DNA from 2 places in the Pseudarthrobacter sp. As-47 genome. Region 1 is predicted to be linked to the other one. Evidence: riboswitches for the same ligand, from Rfam matches in the RefSeq annotation. Region 1 holds a riboswitch; the other holds the start of a gene.
What was found. Region 1 has a riboswitch for glycine ahead of gcvP (aminomethyl-transferring glycine dehydrogenase). Riboswitches for the same ligand answer to the same signal wherever they lie in the genome.

Region 1 (5,896 bases):
CTGCCACAGGGCGGGGGCGTCGTTGTTCGCCACAAAGATCTCGAAGCCGTCCTCACCGGTATAGCCGGTACGTGCAAGCAGGAGCTCCTGCCCGGCGCCTCCCACCAGGAACGGAACCTCCACGGCGGCGTAGTACTTCAGCTCCGTGACCAGGCCGTGCCGGGCAGCCGGTACAAGGCGCAGCAGCAGCTCCTGTGCCTTGGGACCCTGGACGGCGATCAGCGGGGTGGACGCGGAGGCGTCGTCCACGGTGACATCGAAGCCGGCGGCCCGTTCGGCCAGGGCCGCGGCCACCACCTTGGCGTTGCCTGCGTTGGGAACCACCAGGAAGCGGTCGGTCCCGTCTCCTGCGGTGTCCGCCGCAGGGCGGCGGTAGGTGATGAGGTCGTCGATGATGCCGCCGTCCTCAGTGCAGATCAGCGAGTACTTGGCCTTGCCCACGGCCATGGCCGAGATCTTACCCACCAGCGCGTAGTCCAGGAACGCGGCGGCCTCCGGCCCGGTGACCCAGACCTCGCCCATGTGGGACAGGTCGAACAGGCCGGCGGCGTTACGGACGGCGTGGTGCTCGGCCAGTTCGGAGCTGTACTTCAGGGGCATCTGCCAGCCGCCGAAGTCGGTGAAGGAGGCACCGAGCTTGGCATGCTCGTCATAGAGGGCGGTGCGCTTCTCAGCCATGGCAGGCGTCCTCAGTTTTCGAATTCGGAGAGCGGCGGGCAGGAGCAAATCAGGTTCCGGTCTCCGGCGGCGCCGTCAATGCGGCCAACCGGTGGGAAGTACTTGTCCTGCTTGAGTGACTTCACCGGGAACACGGCCTGCTCGCGCGGGTACGCCCGGTCCCAGTCGCTGCTGATGGCGGCAGCAGCGGTGTGCGGTGCGTTCCGTAGCGGGCTGTCCGCCACAGTGAAGTCACCGTTCGCCACCTGGTCGATCTCGGCGCGGATGGCGATCATGGCTTCGATAAAGCGGTCGATCTCCCCCAGGTCCTCGGACTCGGTGGGCTCCACCATGAGCGTGCCGGCCACGGGGAAAGCCAGCGTGGGGGCGTGGAAACCGTAGTCGATGAGCCGCTTGGCCACGTCCTCCGCGGTGACGCCGGTGCGGGCGGTGAGTTCGCGCAGGTCCAGGATGCACTCGTGCGCCACCAGGCCGGCTTCGCCGGTGTACAGGACCGGGAAGAAGTCGTTCAGCCGTGCTGCCACGTAGTTGGCAGCGAGCAGTGCGGACTTGGTGGCCTCGGTCAGGCCCTGGCCGCCCATCAGCTTCACGTAGGCCCAGGAAATGGGCAGTACGCCCGCGGATCCGAACTTGGAGGCGGAGATGGGGACGTCGTTGCCTTCGGTCCAGGTGGCGGCGTTGCCGGGCATGAAGGGTGCCAGGTGTGCCTTGGCAGCAACCGGTCCGACGCCGGGTCCGCCGCCGCCGTGCGGGATGCAGAAGGTCTTGTGCAGGTTCAGGTGCGAGACGTCGCCGCCGAACTTGCCCGGCTGCGCCAGGCCCACAAGAGCGTTCAGGTTTGCACCGTCAACGTACACCTGTCCCCCGGCGGCGTGGACCGCGTCGCAGACCTCACGGACATCGGAGTCGTACACCCCATGGGTGGACGGGTAGGTGATCATGATGGCCGAGAGGACGTCCTTGTGGGCCTCGATCTTCGCTTCCAGGTCGGCGTGGTCGATCGTGCCGTCCGCAGCGGTGGCCACCACCACAACCTTCATCCCGGCCAGGACCGCGGACGCGGCGTTGGTGCCGTGCGCCGAGGCCGGGATCAGGCAGACGTTGCGCTGCTGGTCACCGCGGGAGTGGTGGTAGCCGCGGATCGCCAGCAGGCCCGCGAGCTCACCCTGGGACCCGGCGTTCGGCTGGATGGACACCTGGTCATAGCCCGTGATCTCGGCAAGGTCCGCCTCCAGGCCCGCAATCAGCTCACGCCAGCCCGCAGTCTGGGAGTCCGGGGCAAACGGGTGGATCGAGGCGAACTCCGGCCAGGAAATGGCTTCCATCTCGGCCGTGGCGTTCAGCTTCATGGTGCAGGACCCCAGCGGGATCATGGTGCGGTCCAGCGCCAGGTCCCGGTCGGAAAGGCGGCGGATGTAGCGCAGCAGCTGGGTCTCGGAACGGTGCGTATTGAACACCGGGTGCTGCAGGAAATCGGTGGAGCGTTCGACGGCGGTGTCCAGCGCGAAGGCTGCGTTGCCTTTCGCCGTGGCCGGGACGCCGGGGGTGTCCACGCCAAAGGCTTCGAGGACGCGGCCGGCAATGTCCGGCGTCGTGGTTTCATCGGTTGAGAAGCCGACGGTGTCGGCATCGATGCTGCGCAGGTTGATGCCCATTGCCTCGGCAGCGGCGACGATTCCGGCAGCCTTGCCCGGCACCGAAACGGTGACGGTGTCGAAGAAGCTGGTATGCAGCACATCGAGGCCTGCGGCCTTGAGGGACGCAGCCAGGCTCCTGGCGTGGGTATGGGCGGACAGTGCAATCGCCTTCAGGCCCTCCGGGCCGTGGTAGACGGCGTACATCGAGGCCACGATGGCGAGCAGCGCCTGGGCGGTGCAGATGTTGGACGTGGCCTTCTCGCGGCGGATGTGCTGCTCGCGGGTCTGCAGGGCAAGGCGGTAGGCCGGGACGCCGGCGTTGTCCTTGGAAACGCCCACCAGGCGGCCGGGCATCGAGCGCTCAAGGCCCTTTTGCACAGCCATGTAGGCCGCGTGCGGGCCGCCGTAGAACAGCGGGACGCCGAAGCGCTGGGCGGAGCCCACGGCGATGTCCGCACCCTGCTCGCCCGGAGGGGTGATGAGGGTGAGGGCCAGGAGGTCGGCGGCAACCGTGACCAGCGCACCGCGCTCCTTGGCCCCGGCGATCACCGCGGAGTGGTCCCAGACCCGGCCGGAAGCACCGGGCTGCTGCAGGACAATCCCGTTGATGGCACCGTCCGGCAGTCCCTGGGAAAGGTCCGCCACTTCAACCTCGAAGCCGAGCGCTTCGGCGCGGCCCTTCACAATGGCAATGGTCTGCGGCAGGCAGTCGGCGTCCAGCACAGTCTTACCGTCGCGGGCAGCGGCATTCTGTCCGGTGGACTTATTCGCCCGGCGCATCATCAGCACGGCCTCGGCCACGGCGGTGGCTTCGTCCAGCAGGGAGGCGTTGGCGATGGGCAGGCCCACCAGGTCCTGCACCATGGTCTGGAAGTTGAGCAGCGCCTCGAGCCGGCCCTGGGAAATCTCGGGCTGGTACGGGGTGTAGGCGGTGTACCAGGCCGGTCCTTCGAGGATGTTGCGGCGGATCACCGGCGGCGTCACGGTGTCGTAGTAGCCCTGGCCGATCATCTGCACGGCGGTCTTGTTCCTGGCGGCCAGCCTGCGGAGCTCCGCGAGGGCCTCCACCTCGCTCAGCGCGCCTGCCAGTTCCAGCGGGGAATCCTGCCGGATGTCCTTGGGGACGGCGGTATCCACCAGCGCGTCCACGGTGTCGTAACCCACTGCCTTGAGCATGGTGTCGACGTCGGACTGGCGCCTTGCGCCGATGTGCCGGTCAACGAAGGCTGCGGCAGAAACGGGTTCGGCAGAAGCAGGTGTGGTGGCGGCCGGGGCGGCGGAGGCCGGAGATACAGTCACGAGGAACTCCATAAATAGGGCGGCGCAGAGTACGCCACATCGATTCGTGTCCCTCCCCGCTCTGTATTGGACCTGAGAGTTTCCGCGTGGCCGGCCTGGGCCGGTCCCGCTTGCACCGTCGGTGAGCACAGCTGCCTGGATTTCCGGGACCGGATCTCAAAGCCGACAGCCTGCTGCTTTCCAGAGTTGCCTCGCCGCGGCGGTACATGGGCCTGTGAGATTCCTGGGGAGGTATTGCTCCTACGGCGCCTGCGTGTACCTTCTGGCAGAACTCTCCCGCCGCAGATCAAAGGCTATTGATTTGTAGTGTTTGTGGTTGCCGGTGACGGCCCACACATGGAGCAATTCTCCTACGCTGCGGGCCCGCGGGCAAATGCCGGTCAGCCCCTCAGCCGCTCCACTGCCGCCAGGAGCTCCTCCACGTCCTCCCGCCTGTTCCCGGGGTTGCCGGAGGGCCCGCTCTCCCACATGGCATTGAAGTACAGCCCATCCCCCATGTACAGCACCGCCTTGGCCATTGCCGTGCCCACGTCCTTCCCGATGAGGTCCAGCCAGTGCTGCTGGATGGCGGCGAAGCGGCGCCGTGCCTCCTCGTGCGCCACTTCCGCCAGGCGAGTGGCAGCAACGAAGGAGCGGTCCATGGGGGTGTCGGACCAGAGGGATGACCGGATGAAGTACGCGGCGGCGCCCTCCTTTGCGTCTGCCATCGCAGCGAGATCCTCCCCCGCCAGCTGGTCCAGCCGCTCGAGGGTGGCCGTGATCAGTGCTTCCTTGTTGGGGAAGTGGTAGAGCAGGCCTCCCTTGGAGACACCGGCCCGCCTGGCGACCGCATCGAGGGTGGCCGCCCGTTCTCCCACGTCGATAAGGAGCTCTTCAAAAGCATCGAGGACTGCATCTCGCGCGACGGGTTTCCTGGCCATGGTTCCCATCATGCACGGTGGGGATTCGATTTATTAACTCTACCGTCCAGACGGTACAGTTATTTCATGACACAGTCCGCCGCCTCCCAGCCCAAAAGCTTCCACCCCACCGCGTCCAACCTGCCCGCAGGCAGCCGCCCGCCGGGCAGCCGGCGGGACTGGCTGGCGCTGGGGTTGCTGATGTTTCCCGTCCTGCTGGTTGCTGTGGACAACACGGCGCTGACCTTTGCGCTGCCGGCCATCGCGAGCGCCCTGGACACGTCGGGAGTTGAGCTCCTCTGGGTCGTGGACGCCTACCCGCTGGTGCTGGCGGGGCTGCTGGTTGCCATGGGGAGCCTGGGCGACAGGGTCGGACGCCGGCGGCTGCTGGTCATCGGCAGCATCGGCTTCGCGGCGGTATCAGCAGCCACCGCCTTTGCCCCCAACGCGGGCTGGCTTATCGCAGGCAGGGCCGCGCTGGGCTTCTTTGGCGCCATGCTGATGCCCTCCACACTCTCGCTGATCCGGAACATCTTCACGGACCCCAACCGGCGGAGGCTGGCCATCGCGGTCTGGGCCGCAGGGTTCTCGGGCGGCGCCGCGCTGGGGCCGATCTTTGGCGGCTGGCTGGTGGAACAGTTCTGGTGGGGAGCAGTACTTCTGGTCGCAGTGCCCATCATGCTCCCCCTCCTGGTCCTGGGCCCCGCCTTCATTCCGGAATCCCGGGACCCGGCTCCGGGGAAAGTGGACGCGCCCAGCATCCTGCTCTCCCTGTTCACCATGGCCCCGGCGGTCTACGGGATCAAGGAGTTCGCCACCGAAGGACCAGGCGCCGCGGCGCTGGGGACCATGGCGTTCGGCGTGGCCATGGGTGTTGTGTTTGTCCGCCGCCAGCAGCGCCTGCACAGCCCGCTCCTGGACATTTCCTTGTTCCGGAACAGGGTCTTTAGCATGGCGATCACCGCCAACGTCCTGGCCTTGTTCTCCTTCAACGGGTTCATCCTCTTCCTGGCCCAGCACCTCCAGCTCATCGAGGGCATGTCACCCTCGGCCGCCGGAATGGCGATGATTCCGGCCCTGGTGGCCACCGTTGTTGCGGGGCTCGCCGCGGTGCCGGCCGTACGGAAGGTACGGCCCGGCTTCGTGGTGGCGGCCGGGCTTGCGATGAGCGCTACGGGGTACAGCCTGGTCACCTTTGGCAGCCACTCGGGGGGTCCCTCACTGCTGCTGGCCGCACTGCTGATCCTCGCGCTGGGCGTGGGAACTGCCGAAACAATCTCCAACGACCTCATCCTGGGAAGTGCGCCGCCGGAAAAGTCAGGCGCAGCGGCAGCGGTCTCCGAGACGGGCTACGAGGTGGGCGCCCTGCTGGGAACCGCGGTA
Region 2 (5,896 bases), 1.7 Mb from region 1:
AGGGGCATGCCGGCTTCCAGGCGGAGCGAGTCGCGGCAGGCGAGGCCGGCGGGGATGAGCCCGTGGCCGTCGCCGGCTTCCAGCAGCGCTTCCCACAGGCCGGCGGCGTCCCCGTTCGGGACGTAGATCTCGAAGCCGTCCTCGCCGGTGTATCCGGTGCGGGCCAGGAGCAGGTCCTGGACAGCGCCGTTGACGGTGATCCCTACTTCGACGGCCGCGTAGTACTTCAGCTCAGTCACCAGGGAGTGCTGCTCGGCGGGGACCAGCGTCAGGAGGATGGCTTCGGCGTTCGGGCCCTGCACGGCGATGAGGGAGGTCTCGGCGGAGACGTCCTCCACGGTGACATCGAAGCCGGCGGCCCGCTCGGCCAGGGCAGCGGCCACCACCTTGGCGTTGCCGGCGTTGGGGACCACCAGGTACTTCTCTTCACTCCGGCGGTAGGAGATGAGGTCGTCAATGATGCCGCCGTCTTCCTGGCAGATCAGCGAGTACTTGGCCTTGCCCACGGCCACGGCGGACAGCTTGCCGGCCAGGGCGTAGTCCAGGAAGGCTGCGGCGTCCGGGCCGGTGACCCAGACCTCGCCCATGTGGGAGAGGTCGAACAGGCCGGCGGCGTTACGGACGGCGTGGTGCTCGGCCAGCTCGGAGCTGTACTTAAGGGGCATCTGCCAGCCGCCGAAGTCGGTGAAAGAGGCGCCGGCCAGCTTGTGCTGCTCATAGAGCGCTGTGTAGTTCTCAGTCATCAGGAAATCCTTAGTTCTCAAATGCAGTTTTGTCCTCGAACGCGTCGAGGGGAGGGCAGGAGCACACCAGGTTGCGGTCACCCGCGGCGCCGTCAATGCGGCCGACCGGCGGGAAGTACTTGTCCTGCCGGAGGGAGGACACGGGGAAGGCTGCCTGCTCGCGCGGGTACGCGCGGTCCCAGTCGGAAGAGACGACGGCGGCGGCCGTGTGGGGTGCGTTGCGCAGCGGGCTGCTGGTCACGGTGAAGTCGCCGTTGGCCACCTGGTCGATTTCCTTGCGGATGGTGATCATGGCTTCGATGAAGCGGTCGATCTCCGCGAGGTCCTCGGACTCGGTGGGCTCCACCATGAGCGTGCCCGCCACCGGGAAGGAGAGCGTGGGGGCGTGGAAGCCGAAGTCGATGAGCCGCTTGGCCACGTCCTCCGCGGTGACGCCGGTCTGGGCCGTCAGGTCGCGCAGGTCCAGGATGCACTCGTGCGCCACCAAGCCGCTTTCGCCGGTGTACAGGACCGGGAAGAAGTCGTTCAGCCGTGCCGCGATGTAGTTGGCAGCGAGCAGTGCGGACTTGGTGGCCTCGGTCAGGCCCTGGCCGCCCATCAGCTTCACGTAGGCCCAGGAAATCGGGAGCACACCCGCAGAACCGAAGCGCGAAGCGGAAATCGCAACGCCATGCCCGGCTTCATGGGCGGCCTTGTTTGCATCACCCGGCATGAACGGTGCCAGGTGCGCCTTGGCAGCAACGGGTCCGACGCCGGGTCCGCCGCCGCCGTGCGGGATGCAGAAGGTCTTGTGCAGGTTCAGGTGCGAAACATCGCCACCGAACTTGCCCGGCTGCGCCAGGCCCACAAGAGCGTTCAGGTTTGCACCGTCAACGTACACCTGTCCCCCGGCGGCGTGGACCGCGTCGCAGACCTCGCGGACATCGGAGTCGTACACGCCGTGGGTGGACGGGTAGGTGATCATGATGGCCGAGAGGACGTCCTTGTGGGCCTCGATCTTCGCTTCCAGGTCGGCGTGATCGATCGTTCCGTCAGCGGCAGTGGCCACCACCACAACCTTCATCCCGGCCAGCACTGCGGACGCGGCGTTGGTGCCGTGCGCCGAGGCCGGGATCAGGCAGACGTTGCGCTGCTGGTCACCGCGGGAATGGTGGTAGCCGCGGATCGCCAGCAGCCCGGCGAGCTCACCCTGGGACCCGGCGTTCGGCTGGATGGACACCTGGTCATAGCCCGTGATCTCGGCAAGGTCCGCCTCCAGGCCCGCAATCAGCTCACGCCAGCCCTCAGTCTGCGAATCCGGGGCAAACGGGTGGATCGACGCGAACTCCGGCCAGGAAATGGCTTCCATCTCGGCCGTGGCGTTCAGCTTCATGGTGCACGAACCCAGCGGGATCATGGTGCGGTCCAGCGCCAGGTCCCGGTCGCTGAGCTTCCGGATGTAGCGCAGCAGCTGGGTCTCGGAACGGTGCGTATTGAACACCGGGTGCTGCAGGAAGTCGGAGGTGCGCAGCACGGACTCCGGCAGTTCAAAGCCCTGGCCGGACACAACCGGACCGGCACCAAAGGCCACCGCAACCGCGGAGAGGACCTCCGGCGTCGTGGTTTCATCGACGGACACGCCAACCGTGTCCGCGTCGATGAGCCGCAGGTTGATGCCGCGGGCTTCGGCGGCGGTGATCACCTTGGCGGCCTTGCCGGGCACGCGGACGGTGATGGTGTCGAAGAAGGTCTCGGACACCAGCTCGCGGCCTGCATGCTTCAGCGTGGCGGCCAGGGCGCGGGCGTTGTTGTGGACGGTTTCGGCGATCGCCTTCAGCCCGTCGGGGCCGTGGTACACGGCGTAGAAGGAGGAGACGATGGCCAGCAGTGCCTGGGCGGTGCAGATGTTGGACGTGGCCTTCTCGCGGCGGATGTGCTGCTCGCGGGTCTGCAGGGCAAGGCGGTAGGCCGGGACGCCGGCGTTGTCCTTGGAAACGCCGACGATGCGGCCGGGGAGGGTGCGTTCCATGCCGTCGCGGACGGCCATGTAGGCCGCGTGCGGTCCCCCAAAGAACAACGGCACGCCGAAGCGCTGGGTGGAGCCGACGGCGATGTCCGCCCCCTGCTCGCCAGGAGGGGTGATGAGGGTGAGGGCCAGGAGGTCGGCGGCGACCGTGACCAGTGCACCGCGTTCCTTGGCTTCCGCGATCACGGCGGACTGGTCCCAGACCCGGCCGGAGACGCCGGGCTGCTGGAGGACCACGCCGTTGATGTCGCCGTCCGGCAGGCCGTTGGTGAGGTCGGCGACCTCCACCTCGAAGCCGAGGGCCTCGGCGCGGCCCAGCACGATGGCGATGGTCTGCGGGAGGAGGTCGGCGTCCAGGACGGTCTTGCCGTCCTTGGCCGTCTTGTTCTTATTCGCCCGGCGCATCAGCAGCACGGCCTCGGCCACAGCGGTGGCTTCGTCGAGGAGGGAGGCGTTGGCCACCGGGAGCGCCGTGAGGTCCTGGACCATGGTCTGGAAGTTGAGCAGCGCCTCGAGCCGGCCCTGGGAAATCTCCGGCTGGTACGGGGTGTAGGCGGTGTACCAGGCGGGGGCTTCGAGGATGTTGCGGCGGATCACCGGCGGCGTCACGGTGTCGTAGTAGCCCTGGCCGATCATCTGCACGGCCATCTTGTTCTTGCCGGCCAGCTTGCGGAGCTCGGCAAGAACCTGGACTTCACTGAGGGCGCTCTCGAGTGTGAGGGGCTTGTCCTGGCGGATCGAGTCCGGGACGGCGCTGTCCACCAGGCCATCAAGGCTGTCGTAACCGACCGCCTTGAGCATGGTGTCGACGTCGGACTGGCGGCGCGCGCCGATATGGCGGTCTGCGAAGGTGGTTGGGGACGAGTGAACCGTCATGAGGGGAACTCCATAATTCAGGTGGCGCCTTAGCACCACGTTGATTCGGGTTCCTCCCCGCTCTGTATTGGACCTGAGAGTTTTGCGTTGCCCTGCTGTTCAGCAGGGCGCCACTTGCACCGTCGGTGAGCCCGGTTGCCCGGACTGCTTTCCAGAGTTGCCTTGCCGCGGCGGTACGTGGGCCTGAGAGATTCCTGGGGAGGATTTGCTCCTACGGCGCCTGCTGAACGTACCGGCAGGACTCTCCCGCCGCAGATCATAAGCATGTGCCACTGGTGGGTGACACGACTCACAGGATACCAAGATGCGCGCCGGGATCCAAACTTCCGGACCCGCAGAGGCGGGATGGCGACGGCGGGACGCGACGTCGTCGGCCGCTTGGGCTTAGGGCTGGCCAGGAGTTGTTGGTGCAGCTTTCCTGCCGGTTCTGTAGCCCGCCCAAAAGGCAAGCAGCAGCAGGCCCACGACGGCGATTGCCAGGCCCGCCTGCGTCCCCGGGCTGAGGAACGCCATCCCGGTGCCGGAGAAAGGCTGGTTGCTCAGCGGCGCGTAGGCGAACCAGCCAATGTAGGTGTTCCGGTTGAGCCAAGCCACCAGGCACCCGGCCAGCAGGACCACGAGCCCTGCGATCGGCAGGACCACTCCAGGTACCCGGGCCGGCTTCCGTGGTTCGCGTTGTTCGGGCGCGCGTTCGTGATCAGGTGTGTTGTTGTCCCCCATGCAGGCGAGTCTAGCCGGGGACATCAACCTGGTGCTGGACGCGATGGACGCCCTGTCCGGCAGCGGCGGGATCGAGGAGTTCTTTATCGCCTCGGCCGATGCCGACTTCACGTCACTGATCCAGCGGTTCAGGGCGGCAGACCGGATGACCACCGTGATCGCTGCCGGCGCCGTGGCCTTCGCCTACCGGGAGATGGCGGACCATGTGGTGGAATCGCACGACTTCGTGGCCATCCTCAACGGCACCACCGTTGATCCCATCCACGCGGTGGCGTCCCCGAAGCAGCCGCAGGCCCCAGCCGCTTCCAAGGCGAAGGCCAAAGCCAGCTCCCCCGCCATCCGCGAGGTACTGGACTTTGTCCGGTCCGCGCCTGGACCGGTGGTTGGCGCGATGGTGGCCCACCGGGCGCTGACGGCCGATCCCTCGCTGAAGACGGACTGGGGCGGCTTCGGGAAGTTCGGGACGTGGGTCTCGCAGATCGGCAAGGACGTGGAATATTCGGCAGCGCAGGGCGGCTGGGTGTGGGACGCGAAGAGGTTCTCCAGCGAGGACCTGCCAGTGCCGGCGGACCTCCAGCCGGGTGTCGAGGAGCAGGTCACCCGCGTGACGGACGTCCCGGCGCTCTCCGCCGCCCAGTTCCGGCAGATTTTCAAGGCCATGGCTGCCCGGCTCCGGGACCTGCCCGCGCTCAACCGCACCGAGCTCTCCCGGCAGGTGCGGGACGATTGCGTCAGCGCCGGCCAGCCGGTCTCCCGCAATGCGGTCAGTTTTGTCCTGCAGGGCCTCGCCTACGCCAATTTCCAGCTCAGTGACAAGGCGACGGCGGCGGAACTGGCAGCGGCGTGGACGGCCAACGTGGAGGAACTCTGCCGGGTGGCCCTGCTGGAGTTCGACGCCGCCGAGAAGGCTGCGGTCCGGCGCTGGGCGAGCGGCGGACTGCTGGAGAACGGACAGGCTTAAGCGGACGACGGCGGTTTCGGCTTCTGGTGGGCTGGGCACCGCGTGCGTTGGGTACCGCGCGTGTTGCATACAGGGACGTTCGGCTCTGGGGCCTTCCCCCACGAGTTGGAAGACTGGCGTGCATGAAGTTCCTCCACAACCCGCCGCGCTTCCTGTTCTTCACCGGCAAGGGCGGGGTGGGCAAGACCTCCGTGGCGTGCGCGTCCGCGCTCTCCCTTGCCCGGGCCGGCCGGAAGGTGCTGCTGGTCAGCACTGACCCTGCGTCCAACATCGGACAGGTCTTCGGCCTGGCTGTTGGAAACACCGTCACCGCAATTCCGGACGTGCCCGGACTCTCTGCCCTGGAAATCGACCCGGAGCAGGCAACGGAGGCGTACCGGGAGCGGATCCTCGCCCCCGTCCGGGGAGTCCTGCCGGAGTCCGAACTGGCAGGCGTGGCCGAGAGCCTCTCGGGTTCCTGCACCACGGAGGTGGCCTCCTTCGACGAGTTCACCAGCCTCCTCGGGGACGATGCCGCCTACGCGGAGTACGGCCACATCATTTTCGATACGGCTCCGACAGGCCACACCATTCGCCTGCTGCAGCTGCCCG

Region 2: linked by a shared signal. The riboswitch ahead of gcvP (aminomethyl-transferring glycine dehydrogenase) and the one ahead of gcvP (aminomethyl-transferring glycine dehydrogenase) in region 1 are both predicted to bind glycine.

What each region holds. Positions count from the first base shown of each region.
Region 1 is NZ_CM177088.1:926,183-932,078, reverse strand. It holds gene gcvT (glycine cleavage system aminomethyltransferase GcvT) at 1-678, opposite strand, end outside; gene gcvP (aminomethyl-transferring glycine dehydrogenase) at 690-3,626, opposite strand; glycine riboswitch at 3,805-3,903, opposite strand; gene AC4BCK_RS04330 (TetR/AcrR family transcriptional regulator) at 3,995-4,534, opposite strand; gene AC4BCK_RS04325 (MFS transporter) at 4,601-5,896, shown strand, end outside.
Region 2 is NZ_CM177088.1:3,752,316-3,758,211, forward strand. It holds gene gcvT (glycine cleavage system aminomethyltransferase GcvT) at 1-743, opposite strand, end outside; gene gcvP (aminomethyl-transferring glycine dehydrogenase) at 754-3,624, opposite strand; glycine riboswitch at 3,677-3,784, opposite strand; glycine riboswitch at 3,786-3,883, opposite strand; gene AC4BCK_RS17480 (hypothetical protein) at 4,009-4,344, opposite strand; gene AC4BCK_RS17485 (NYN domain-containing protein) at 4,343-5,305, shown strand; gene arsA (arsenical pump-driving ATPase) at 5,428-5,896, shown strand, end outside.